Linked DNA regions of Bradyrhizobium diazoefficiens. Each later gene encodes a partner of the first gene's protein in a complex. Links are inferred from orthologs where the notes say so. Each region holds a gene or a part of one and is shown on either strand. Other genes may lie near its edges.

Region 1 (8,133 bases):
ATCCAGGCGCTGGTCTCGCACATGCGCACCGAGCAGCAGATGATCCGCGAATGGGCTGACGGCCAGGGCGAGCAGAACCGCGAGATCCGCCGCCTCCTGGAGCGCATCGCGCGCCAGCCGGAGAAGAGTTGAGACGGCATCGTGCCCCGGACGCGACGCAGCATGAAATGATGCGTCGCTGAGCCGGGGCCCAGGGAAACCAGGAATGGGTCCCGGCTCTGCGCAGCAGCGTTGCACGCTGCGGCGCGTCCGGGACACGAAAGGACGGAGACGTAAATGGCTCTAGCGCGCGGCCGCCGCAGCGAAGGCGCCTTCAACTACTGGCCCGGCTTCGTCGACGCGCTGTCGACGCTGGTGCTGTCGATCGTGTTCCTGCTCTCGGTCTTCCTCGTCGTGCAGTTCTTCCTGTCGCAGGAGGTGACGGGCAAGGACAAGGCGCTGGAGCAGCTCAACGCCAAGATCGCGCAGCTCAACGAGTTGCTCTCGCTGGAGAAGCTCGGCAAGCTCTCGCTCGACGACCAGGTCTCGCAACTGAAGGCGGGCCTCGCTTCGGCGGAGTCCGAGCGCGACCGCATGAAGGGCCTCTATGAAGGCCTCGCCAATGCCGGCAATGACGCGCAGGGCAAGACCGCCGAGCTCGGCAAGGCGCTGGACTCAGAAAAGGCGGTCTCGGCACGGGCGCTGGCGCAGATCGAGGTGCTGAACCAGCAGATCAGCGCGCTGCGGCGGCAACTGGCGGCGCTGGAAGAGGCGCTCGATGCATCCGAGAAGCGCGACAAGGAATCGCAGAACCGCATCGCCGATCTCGGCTCCCGCCTGAACGTCGCGCTGGCGCAGCGCGTGCAGGAATTGTCGCGCTACCGCTCGGAGTTCTTCGGCCGCCTGCGCGCCATCCTGGGTAATCGCCCCGACATCCGCATCGTCGGCGACCGCTTCGTGTTCCAGTCCGAAGTGTTCTTCGACACCGGACAAGCAACGCTTCTGCCCGAGGGCCGCGCCGAGCTCGACACGCTGGCGGCCGCGCTGATCGACCTCGACAAGAAGATCCCGAGCGAGATTCCCTGGGTGCTGCGCGTCGACGGCCACACCGATGTGCGCCCGGTCAACGGCCCGAACTTCAAGTCGAACTGGGACCTGTCCGCGGCGCGCGCGATCTCGGTGGTGCAGTACCTGATCTCGCTCGGCGTCCCCGCCCAGCGTCTCGTCGCCGCCGGCTTCGGCGAATTCCAGCCGCTCGACACCGGCAACACCGAAGAGGCGTACAAGCGCAATCGCCGCATCGAGCTGAAGCTGACGGAGCGGTAGTGAGCGGCGTCCTCCACCTTCGCCCCTACCGGCCCGAGGACGAAGGGGCCGCGATCGACCTCTGGCATCGCACATGGCAGCAGGCCTATCCGCAGATCGACTTCGCCGCACGGCTCGCATGGTGGCGCGAGCGCTGGCGCAGGGATCTGGTGCCCAAGGCCCAGATCGTCGTTGCCGAACAGGACGGCGCGCTGACCGGCTTCGTCACGATCGACGACGACGGCTATCTCGACCAGCTCGTGGTCGATCCGGATCATTGGGGCTCGGATGCAGCGCGGCTGCTGGTGAATGAAGCCAAGCGGCTGTCGCCATCACACATCACCCTGCTCGTCAACAAGGACAATGCCCGCGCCATCCGCTTCTACGAACGCAACGGCTTTGCGCATGCCGGCGACGATGTGAATCCGACGTCGGGACGGCCGGTGCTGAAGATGGAATGGAAGCCGTAGGGATTTGCTGCCGCCTCCACTCTCCGCTGTCATGCGCCGCGAAGGCGGACATCCAGTACGCCGCGGCTTCTCCGTATCCCACCATCGCCTCTGGAATACTGGATCACCCGCTTTTGCGGGTGATGACGCCTGTTGTGGGAAAACAAGCGGGCCTCACGCCCCCTCGAACTGCAATCTCGCCAGCCGCGCATAAAGCCCGTTCGCGGCCACAAGCTCGGCATGCGTGCCCTGCTCGACGATCCTGCCCTGATCCATCACCAGAATGCGGTCGCAGGACAAAACGGTGGCGAGGCGGTGCGCGATGACCAGCGTGGTGCGATGGCGCATCAGCTCTTCCAGCGCGGTCTGCACCAGCGTCTCGCTTTCGGCGTCGAGCGCAGAGGTGGCTTCATCGAGCAGCAGCAGCGGCGCGTCGCGCAGGATGGCGCGGGCGATCGCGATGCGCTGGCGCTGGCCGCCTGAGAGCGTCACGCCGCGCTCGCCGAGCGGGGTCTCGAAACCTTCGGGCAGGCGGCGGATGAATTCGGCGGCATGCGCGAGCTCGGCGGCACGCTCAACCTCGGCATCGCTCGCATCGGGCCGGCCGAAGTGGATGTTCTCGCGGGCACTCGCGGCGAACACGTTCGACTCCTGCGGCACCAGCGCGATGCGGGCGCGGAAATCGCGCGGGTCGGCGGCCTTGACCGGCACGCCATCGAGCGAGATCACGCCGCTGCGCGGATCATAGAACCGCAGCAGCAGGTGAAAGATCGTGCTCTTGCCGGCGCCGGACGGGCCGACGATCGCAACCTTCTCGCCGGGGCGGATGGCGAACGAGACAGCGTCGAGCACGTTGACGTCGGGGCGCGCGGGATAGGCGAAGCTGACGCGGTCGAAGCCGACCTCGCCGCGGGCCGGGACTGGCAGCGCGCGCGGCGATGCGGGCGCTGCGATCTCGGGCTGCACGTGCAGGATCTCGAACAGGCGCTCGGCAGCGCCGGAGGCGGCCGACACCTCGCCCCAGACCTCGCTGAGCTGGCCGAGGCCCGCGGCGGCGAACGCCGCATAGAGCACGAACTGGCCGAGCCGGCCTGGCGTGATCGCGCCGGTCAAGACGTCATGCGAGCCGATCCAGAGGATCGCGACTACGCTGGCGAACACGATGAAGATGATGATGGCGGTCAGCACGGCGCGCGCCTGCGTCGAGGTGCGCGCGGCTTCATAGGCCTGCTCGACCTCGCCGCCGAAACGCGTCGCGGCCAGCTCCTCGCTGGTATAGGCCTGCACGGTGCGGATCGCGCCGACCAGCTCGCCGGCATAGGCCGAGGCGTCGGCCAGCGTATCCTGCGCGTTGCGCGACAGACGCCGCACCCAGCGCCCGAAGGCCACCAGCGGCAGCACGATCAGCGGTATGGCGAGCAGCACGAAGCCGGAGAGGCGCGGACTGGTGATCACCATCATCGCCGCGGCACCAAAGAACATCATCAGATTGCGCAGCGCGATCGAGACGGAGGCGCCGACCGCGGATTTGATCTGGGTGGTGTCGGCGGTGAGCCGCGACACCAACTCTCCGCTGCGCGCGGAATCGAAGAAGGCTGGCGAGAGCGACAAAAGATGCGCGAAGACGTCCCGCCTGAGGTCGGCGACGATCCGCTCGCCGATCGTCATCACGAGGTAGTAGCGCGCAGCGCTGGCCAGCGCGAGCACGGCGACAACCGCGATCATCACCGAGAAGTAGCTGTTGATCAGCGCGATGCCTTCGGGCGTCAGGCCGAAATCGATCATCCGGCGCACCGCGACCGGCACCAGCAGCGTGGTCAGCGCCGCGATCGTCAGCGCCACGAAAGCCAGCGCCGCCCGGCCGCGATAGCGGGCCACATAGGGCGCGAGCGCCAGCAGCGGCCGCAGCCTGGCGCGGCCCTTGGCGGGCTGCTCGATCAGGTCGGCTTCGATCGACGGGGCTTCCGCGGGCCCGGTTTCAAGCCGTTCAACTGCGCTCATAAGATCCGACCAAAAGGGAGACGTCCGCTCCACATAGGCCGGCGCGGGAGGAGTGGCAAATCCGGGATGTCACTTAAGTGACGGCCCGGTTCTCAAGTCCCTACAATGGCTTGTTTTAGGGGGGACTGTGGGGTATAGAGCCGCCCAAATCCGTCATCGATCATCACTCTAGCGATAGGCGCGGGCGCCGAGGAATTTGCCATGAAAGCCGACATTCATCCGAATTATCATACGATTAAGGTCGTCATGACCGACGGAACCGAGTACCTGACCCGCTCCACCTGGGGCAAGGAAGGCGACACGCTGAACCTCGACATCGACCCGAAGTCGCACCCGGCCTGGACCGGCGGCAATGCCCAGATCATGGACCGCGGCGGCCGCGTCTCGCGCTTCCAGAAGAAGTTTTCGGGCTTCCTCAAAAAGGATTGATCCGGCCCGCAAGGCTGGAGACGAAAAACGCCCCCGGAGAGCCGGGGGCGTTTTTGTTTGTGCAACTGTCGTTCCGGAGCGATGCGAAGCATCGAATCCGGAACCTGGAGATTCTCTGGTGCGCAAGTGCGCGCCATAGTTCGCGCTTCGCGCGCCCCGCAATGACAGCGAGAAGCCTTACCGCTCGAACGCGGCCTTCAGCGCGTTGAGATGCGGCACCAGCGGGTTGCCGATCGCGGGGAGTTCGGCCGGCGGCATGTGGATGGTGGTGTCGAGACGGCGGACGCGGGTCTGCAGGCTCATCGAGCGGTGGATCAGGTCCTGGAGCTGGGCCGGCAGCTTCTCGATGGTATCGGCGGGGCCGGGATCGGCGGCAGTGAGCTTGACCTTGGTCTTCTCGCGATTGGCCTGGACCAGCGTCATCTCGCCTTCCTTCACCGCGCGGTGGAGCAGCAGCCAAGAGGCGAGCTGCATCAGGCGGGTGGTGAGGCGCATGCTCTCGGTCGCATAGGTGAGGCTGACGGCACGGTCGAGCGCCTTGGCCTCGCTGCGGCCGGCGCCGTCGAGATAGGCGGCGGTCTCTTCGACGAGGTCCATGCCCTCGCGGAACAGGGCGCCGAAGGCCGCAGAATTGGTGAACCGCTCGCTGAGTTGAACGAGAGCGCCGTCGGCCTGCAAACGTTCCATGGTTAACGCCCCTTACGCAACTGTTTACCACCGGCTTAGGCCGCCGGATTATGATGAACAAATCATTGCGCGGGCGGGGCGCGGAGTCCAGCGACAAGCGCGGATATGGTTTCCGCGCGTCTTTCCCAGGGAATTCAACCGCAGGGAGAAGCAAAAAAGAGCCGCCGGAGACCGGCGGCTTTGAAAGTTGATAACAGGGAGGCGTCAAACAGAGTGGACAGGAGCCACTCGGTGTCCAAACGAGGACAGTTCCAGTCATAAAGCGAAAAGCTTAATCTGAAGTAAACGAGCTAATTTTTTGAGGGTTCGTTAGCCATGTCGGTCAGTGGCCGACGGGCCTCGGCAGGGCTCTCCGTCAAGCCCGGCCAGGACGCCGTGGAGGCGGCTCGCGCTGCTCTCTCTGGAAGTCCTAGGACTTGAACACACTGTTGGCCGCATCGCGCGAGGCGCGCTTTTTGCTGGCGGCTTCTTCCAGCCTGGCGATCTCGGTCCTGAGCAGGGAGACGCGTTCGGTCAGTTCCTCCACTGACAACAGTGAGAGATCCTGTCCGATCTCGTGGCTGACCTTCTTGCGCGGGCGGTCCTCGTCTTCAATGGCCATCATCGTTCCTCCAGGTCCGCCAGGCGGTCAAACCAAGTTGAACCCGTTGCCAGCGCAATCGGGGCTGGCTAATCAAATGCCTCGTTCCCGCATTTTCGCTCAAGGACCCATCATGGACAAGCTGCCCGCGCAAATGACCGTGGTTGCCATCTCCACTCCTGGCGGACCGGAGGTGCTGGTGCCGGAACGACGCGGCCTGCCGCAGCCCGGTCCCGACGAGATCCTGGTCAAGGTCGAGGCCGCCGGCGTCAACCGGCCCGACGTGGCGCAGCGCTCCGGCGCCTATCCGCCGCCGCCCGGCGCCAGCGACCTGCCCGGCCTCGAGATCGCCGGCGAGGTGGTCGCCGTCGGCAGCAACGCCAGGCGGCACAAGATTGGCGACAAGGTGATGTCGCTGGTCGCCGGCGGCGGTTATGCGCAGTACTGCATCGCCCAGGACGCCCAGGCCATGAGCGTGCCGCCTTCGCTGTCGATCAAGGAAGCCGGCGCGCTGCCGGAAACCCTGATGACGGTCTGGCACAACGTGTTCGAGCGCGGCGGCCTCAAAGCCGGCGAGACGCTGCTGATCCATGGCGGCTCCTCCGGCATCGGCACCATGGCGATCCAGCTCGCCAAGGCGTTCGGCGCAAAAGTGTTCGTCACCGTGGGATCGCAGGACAAGATCGACGCCTGCCTCAAGCTCGGGGCTGACCGCGCCATCAACTACAAGACGGAAGACTTTGTCGCCGTGGTCAAGGAAGAGACCGGCAAGGCCGGCGTCAATCTGATCCTCGATATGGTCGCCGGCGACTATGTCGACCGCAACTATGATGCCGCCGCGATCGACGGCCGCATCGTGCAGATCGCAACCCTGAACGGCCCCAAGATCACCGCCAACATCGCCAAGGTGATGGTGAAGCGGTTGACTCATACCGGCTCGACTCTGCGCCCCCGTAGTAATGCGGACAAGGCGGCGATGGTCGCCGCAATCGAAGCGAAAGTGATGCCGCTTTTGCGCGAAGGCCGCGTCAAACCGCTGATGGACAGCTCTTTCCCGCTGGAAAAGGCAGCCGACGCGCACCGGCGCATGGAGACGTCAGCACATATTGGCAAAATTGTGTTGGAGGTCTAGGCCAGCGGCCCACAGGGGACGGCGGAAACCCTTTGATTCTCCTTGCTTTCGTGGCATCTATCGCGACGCGCCGAACCACTTGCGGTCCGGTCTGACATCGTCTTTTCAAGACGCCTTGCACTCGCAGTTTGCGTCGAACGCGGAGAACTGACCTTGCGTCTGATCAGGTGCCTCGCGCCCATCGCGCTGGGTCTCATGATTCTTGTCGCCGCGTATCCCGCGCGTGCGCTCGACGCCGTCAGCGTCCGCAGTGACGCGCCCGCGATCGACCTTACCGGCGTGCTCGAGCATCAGCGCAGCGACGCCGATCGCATCCAGGTCTCCACTGCGCCCGGCACCGACGGCATAGTCCGCCGCATCGAGGTGCGCGCCCGGGAGGGCGGCGTGAACTGGGTGGTGTTCGCGCTCGCCAACAACACCGACGACCAGCTCGATCGCCTGATCGTCGCCCCGCACTACCGCATCGTTTCCTCGGGCCTGTTGTGGCCCGACCTCGGCCTGTCGCGCATCGCGACCATCACGCCCTCGATCGGCGACCGGCCGGAGCGGCAGGAAAGCGCAACCGCGGACGTGTTCCGCATCACGCTCGATCCCGGCGCCGTGGTTACCTTCGTCGCAGAGCTGCGCACCGACAAGCTGCCGCAGCTCTATCTGTGGGAACCTGAAGCCTACAAGGACAAGGTCAACTCGTTCACGCTGTACCAGGGCATCGTGATCGGCATTTCCGGCCTCTTGGCCCTGGTGCTGACCATCCTTTTCGTCGTCAAAGGCAGCATCATGTTCCCGGCCGCCGCGGCGCTGGCCTGGGCGGTGCTGGTCTATATCGGCGTCGATTTCGGCTTCTGGGGCAAGGTGCTTGACATGTCGAACAACGCCGAGCGCATCTGGCGCGCGGCGGGCGAGGCGATATTGGCGGCGACGCTGCTGGTGTTCCTGTTCGCCTATCTCAATCTCAGCCGCTGGCACGTGCGCTATTCGCACATCACGGTGGGCTGGCTGGCGTTCCTCGGCTCCCTCGTCGCGCTCGCTCTGTTCGATCCGGCCGTCGCCTCCGGCATCGCGCGCATCTCGCTGGTGCTGATCGCCTTCGCCGGTTTCGCGCTGATCGTCTATCTCTCCACCCACGGCTTCGACCGCGCGGTGCTGTTGATTCCGACCTGGTTTCTCCTGGTGGTCTGGGTGGTCGCGGCCGGTATGACGGTGGCCGGCTCCGTCACCAATGACATCGTCGGCCCGGCCCTGCTCGGCGGCCTCGTGCTGATCGTGATGCTGATCGGCTTCACGGTGATGCAGCACGCCTTTGCCGGCGGCGGCGCCACCACCGGCGTCGTCTCCGACATCGAGCGGCGCGCGCTGGCGCTCGCCGGGTCCGGCGATCTGATCTGGGACTGGGACGTGTCCGCCGACAAGGTTTTTACCAGCCCGGAGACGGAAGCCCTGCTCGGCCTCAAGCGCGGCACGCTGGAAGGCCCGGCCGCGTCCTGGTTAGAGGTGCTGCATCCGCTCGACCAGGACCGCTTCCGCGCCGCGCTCGACAGCGTGCTCGACCAGCGCCGCGGCCGCCTGGTGCA
Region 2 (4,720 bases), 3.6 Mb from region 1 along the record:
TTTCCGGCCTCGAGCACGACCTTGCCGGTATCGGCATCGATCAGGTCGTTGACGGTCGAGTAGCCGCGGAAACGGTTGGCGTCGAACGGAACGCGCCAGCCTTCCTTGGTGCGCTTGTAGAGGATCTTCTTGTAGAACGTGGACAGGATCGCCTCGCCGTCGAGGCCGAGCGCGAACATCAGCGACGTCACCGGAATCTTGCGGCGGCGGTCGATACGCGCATAGACGATATCCTTGGCGTCGAACTCGATGTCGAGCCAGGAGCCGCGATACGGGATCACGCGGGCGGCGAACAGCAGCTTGCCCGAGGAATGGGTCTTGCCCTTGTCGTGGTCGAAGAACACGCCGGGCGAACGGTGCATCTGCGAAACGATCACGCGCTCGGTGCCGTTGACGATGAAGGTGCCGTTCATCGTCATGAGCGGGATGTCGCCCATGTAGACGTCCTGCTCCTTGATGTCCTTCACCGACTTCGCGCCGGTTTCCTCGTCGATATCGAACACGATGAGGCGCAGCGTCACCTTCAGCGGCGCAGCGAAGGTCATGCCGCGCTGGCGGCACTCGTCGACGTCATATTTCGGCTGCTCGAACTCGTAACGGACGAATTCCAGCATCGAGGTGCCCGAGAAGTCGGAGATCGGGAACACCGAGCGGAACACCGCCTGCAAGCCTTCATCGGCCCGACCGCCCTGGGGTTCGTCGACCATCAGGAACTGGTCATAGGACGCCTTCTGAACCTCGATGAGGTTCGGCATCTCGGCGACTTCCTTGATGTGTCCGAAGAACTTGCGAACGCGTTTGCGACCGGTGAATGTCTGCTGCGCCATCGTGGCCTCTCATTTCGTCGCCCGCTCTGGGCGCGCCGTCCGGAACGCGGCTGCCGCCGCTCCCCGGGTTGAATTTTTCGAACCCGTCTTGGGGGCCGGAAACTCAGTTTCAGGCGGGAATGTCCTGAATCTGTTCTTCAGACCTTCAAAACGCAAAACGACGCGCGGGGCGCTGCTGCGCGCCCGCCCGTCACAACGATTGTCTTCACGGACTGCAAAAGCCCGAAATAGCCTGCTCTCCCAACGGCTTACAGGGAATCCGGCATCCCTGCCCACCGCGCTTTCGTGCTGCCGACCCGATATGGGGCGACAATAGTGCAGATTCGAGGGATAAACCCTCAAATCCCCACACTTTTTCGTGTTCGGCCTGCGTCGGGACGTTCCGTCGCACGCCTTTTGCATCCGGTCCGCCCCTCGGGAAGGGTGGACCAAGATCCCGGGCCCGCATGATGCGCGTCCGGGATCTCGTACCAGCAAGTGGTGCTTACTTGAGCTCGACCTTGGCGCCAGCCTTCTCGAGCTGGACCTTGATCTTGTCGGCTTCGTCCTTGTTCACGCCTTCCTTGACAGGCTTCGGCGCGCCCTCGACGAGGTCCTTTGCTTCCTTCAAGCCCAGGCCGGTGATGGCGCGGACTTCCTTGATGACCTCGATCTTCTTGTCGCCGGCGGCGGCCAGAACGACCGTGAACTCGGTCTTCTCTTCGGCCGGAGCGGCGGCAGCGCCACCAGCAGCCGGGCCGGCCACGGCGACAGCCGCGGCAGCCGAAACGCCCCACTTCTCTTCGAGGAGCTTCGCCAGTTCAGCAGCTTCGAGCACGGTGAGGCTCGAGAGGTCGTCAACGATCTTCTGCAAGTCAGCCATTGTTCAGTTTCCTTGAGTGTAAGTCTGGTTCGGGTTTGAGTTTTGCGAAGGGCGTCAGGCCGCTTCGCCCTTTGAGGCATGAGCCTGGATGACGCGCGCGAGCTTGCCCGCGGGCGCGTTGGCGAGCTGGGCCAGCTTGGTCGCCGGGGCCACGAGGAGGCCGACGATCTTGCCGCGCAGTTCGTCAAGCGACGGCAGCGAGGCAAGCGCCTTCACGCCGTCGACATTCAGGACGGTCTTCCCCATCGAGCCGCCGATGATGACGAACTTTTCGTTCGCCTTGGCGAATTCGATGGCGACCTTCGGCGCCGCTACCGGATCGTTCGAAGTGGCGATCACGGTCGGCCCCTTCAGCATGGGGCCGATGGCAACGACGTCAGTGCCTTCAAGAGCAATTTTGGCGAGACGGTTCTTCGAGACCTTCACCGAGGCACCCGCCTGCTTCATCTGCGTGCGCAGCTTCTGCATCTGGGCGACGGTGAGGCCGGAATATTGAGCAACGACCGCGACGCTCGTGGTCTTGAAGACCCCGTTGAGCTGTTCGACCGCTTCTTTCTTTGCCGCTCGTTCCACAGCAAGCTCTTTCCGGTTGGCGGTCATCGCGAAAGCGGGACCGCCGGGTTGCACCCATCGTCCCGCCCAAACCTGAACCTCGGGGCCAAAACCCTTCGGACACGCCGGGCAAGACGACAATTCAAAGCCTGCCCTCCGGGAACCCCTAAAGGCCCACGGCGTGTCGAGGTCCGAACCAGACCCGTTTCGCGAAGCCAGCCGTCAAAGCTGGGAGCGAAGTGAAATCCGGTCTTCACCCGTCTATGCAGGCCATGCGATTAAGCCGTTGAGAAATCGAAATTCCCGCGGGCGCCTGCAGTCTTGGACAGGACAAGGTCAGCCGGCGAACCGCCCGACCTCTGCCCGCACTCCACCAGCCGACGGACTTTCTTTCCTTTTCGGGCAAATCCTTGCGGACGTCCTGAAAAGGAATGATCTCCTGTCGTGTCAGGTTTTCGGAATGCGTGCACGAACGCGCCAGCCGAAGCCGGCACGTCCGGAAGCGGTTCTTTAACCCCTCTCTGCCTGCTTGCCAAGAGCAAAATTCACACCAGTTCCAATCCGTTGCCGGCGGGGGTTCAGGCGGGCCGATAAGGGCCGATTCAGGCCGATTTGACTTCATAAGGCAGTGGCCTGCCCGCGAAGAATGCGGTCAGGTTCGCCAGCACGCAGTTCTGCATGGCGACGTGCGAGTCCAGGGTGTGGCCGCCGATATGCGGGGCGAGCACGACGTTGGGGAGCGCGGTCAGCGCGTCGGGCGCGTGCGGTTCCTTCTCGAAGACGTCGAGGCCGGCGCCGGCGATGGCCTTGTCGGTGAGCGCCGCGACCAAGGCCTTCTCGTCGATCACCGAGCCGCGGGAGATGTTGACGACATAGCCGTCCGCGCCGAGGCGCCCCAGGATATCCGCATTGACGACGTGCTGCGTCTCCGCCCCTGCCCGGACCGCGATCATCAGCACGCTGCACCAGTCGGCGAGCGCCTCCAGCGACGGGAAATATTGATAGGGCAGATCGTATTGGCTGCGGCTGAAATAGCCGACCTCGCTCTCGAAGGCGGCGCAGCGCGCGGCGATCTTGCGACCGATCTCGCCCATGCCGAAGACGCCGATGCGGCGGCCAGGCATGCCGGCCTGCGGCCGCATCATCGGCGATCGCTTCGACGCGGCCCAGTCGCCGCTGCGGACATATTGGTCGGCAACCAAAATCCGCCGCGTCGTGGCCAGCATCAGCGACATCGCGAGGTCGGCCACCGAGGCGGCATTGGCGCCGGGGCTGTGCCCGACCGCGATGTTGCGCGCGGCGGCGGCTTTCAGGTCGACGCCGTCATAGCCGGTGCCGTAGCAGACGATCGCGCCGAGCTTTGGGAAGAAGTCCATCGCCTCAGCGCCGAGCGGCGTGCCGCCCGCCGTCAGCAGCGCACGGATGTCGCTCAGCTCCTCGGCCGCGAAAACCTCCCGCGCGGGCTTGCTACCGGTGTCGAGCAGGTCGAACCGCTCGGCAAAGCGCGCCGTCATCGACTTCGGGAGCGTGAATAGATCAGGACCTTGTCAGCCATTGTTGTTGTTTCCGGTCAACGCCGCCACAAACGACGAGGGGCGGAATCGGTTGCCCAATTCCGCCCCTCGCCTCATGCAATTTCCAGACTTAGCCGAGAATGGTGCCCGGCTCGACCTTCACGCCGGGGCCCATCGTCGAGGACACCGCAACGCGCTGGATGTAGGTGCCCTTCGAGCCGGCCGGCTTCGCCTTCGAGACAGCATCGGCCAGAGCCTTGATGTTCTCGACCAGCTTCTCCTCGGAGAACGAGGCCTTGCCGACGCCGGCCTGCAGGATGCCGGCCTTCTCGACACGGAACTCGACCGAGCCGCCCTTCGCACCCTTCACCGCACCGGTGACGTCCATGGTCACGGTGCCGATCTTCGGGTTCGGCATTAGGCCGCGCGGGCCCAGCACCTTACCGAGACGGCCGACCAGCGGCATCATGTCGGGGGTAGCGATGCAGCGGTCGAACTCGATCGTGCCGTTCTGCACCTTCTCGACCAGGTCCTCGGCACCGACGACGTCGGCACCGGCAGCCTTGGCCTCGTCCGCCTTGGCGCCGCGGGCGAACACGCCGACGCGGAGCGTGCGGCCGGTGCCGTTCGGCAGGGTCACGACGCCGCGGACCATCTGGTCGGCGTGGCGCGGATCGACGCCGAGATTGATCGCGACCTCGATGGTCTCGTCGAACTTCGCTTTCGCGCGTTCCTTGACCATCTTGATGGCGTCCGCGAGGGGGTAAAGCTTTTCACGGTCAATGCCTTCGCGGGCTTTGTTCAAACGCTTTCCGATTGCCATGACCGATTACCCCGCCACTTCCAAACCCATCGAACGGGCCGAGCCCTCGACCATCTTCATGGCCGATTCGATGCTGTCGCAATTCAAGTCCTTCATCTTCTTCTCGGCGATCTCGCGCACCTGCGCTTTGGTCACCTTGCCG

Evidence for each region. Proteins that work in one complex are often made in the same cells at the same time.
Region 2: rpmE (region 1) and rplL share a complex: the UniProt entries of both Escherichia coli proteins name them as parts of the 50S ribosomal subunit. The link is inferred for Bradyrhizobium diazoefficiens from one-to-one orthologs.

Annotation. Positions count from the first base shown.
Region 1 is NZ_CP067100.1:7,015,452-7,023,584, forward strand. What follows is about bases 2,866-5,549. They hold rpmE (50S ribosomal protein L31), read left to right. Parts: upstream 2,866-3,935; coding sequence 3,936-4,163; downstream 4,164-5,549. Other genes in these bases: JJB99_RS33035 (ABC transporter ATP-binding protein/permease), read right to left, coding at 2,866-3,734; JJB99_RS33045 (DUF1465 family protein), read right to left, coding at 4,341-4,850; JJB99_RS33050 (DUF1192 domain-containing protein), read right to left, coding at 5,260-5,451. Also shown: JJB99_RS33020 (flagellar motor protein MotA), read left to right, coding at 1-132; JJB99_RS33025 (peptidoglycan -binding protein), read left to right, coding at 277-1,305; JJB99_RS33030 (GNAT family N-acetyltransferase), read left to right, coding at 1,305-1,754; more of JJB99_RS33035, read right to left, coding at 1,908-2,865; JJB99_RS33055 (NAD(P)H-quinone oxidoreductase), read left to right, coding at 5,564-6,562; JJB99_RS33060 (EAL domain-containing protein), read left to right, coding at 6,716-8,133.
Region 2 is NZ_CP067100.1:3,403,338-3,408,057, reverse strand. Bases 1-2,715 are described here. They hold rplL (50S ribosomal protein L7/L12), read right to left. Parts: upstream 1,690-2,715; coding sequence 1,312-1,689; downstream 1-1,311. Other genes in these bases: rplJ (50S ribosomal protein L10), read right to left, coding at 1,744-2,262; rpoB (DNA-directed RNA polymerase subunit beta), read right to left, coding at 1-827. Outside these bases: rplA (50S ribosomal protein L1), read right to left, coding at 3,886-4,578; rplK (50S ribosomal protein L11), read right to left, coding at 4,585-4,720. UniProt on the Escherichia coli protein: The binding site for several of the GTPase factors involved in protein synthesis (IF-2, EF-Tu, EF-G and RF3). Is thus essential for accurate translation.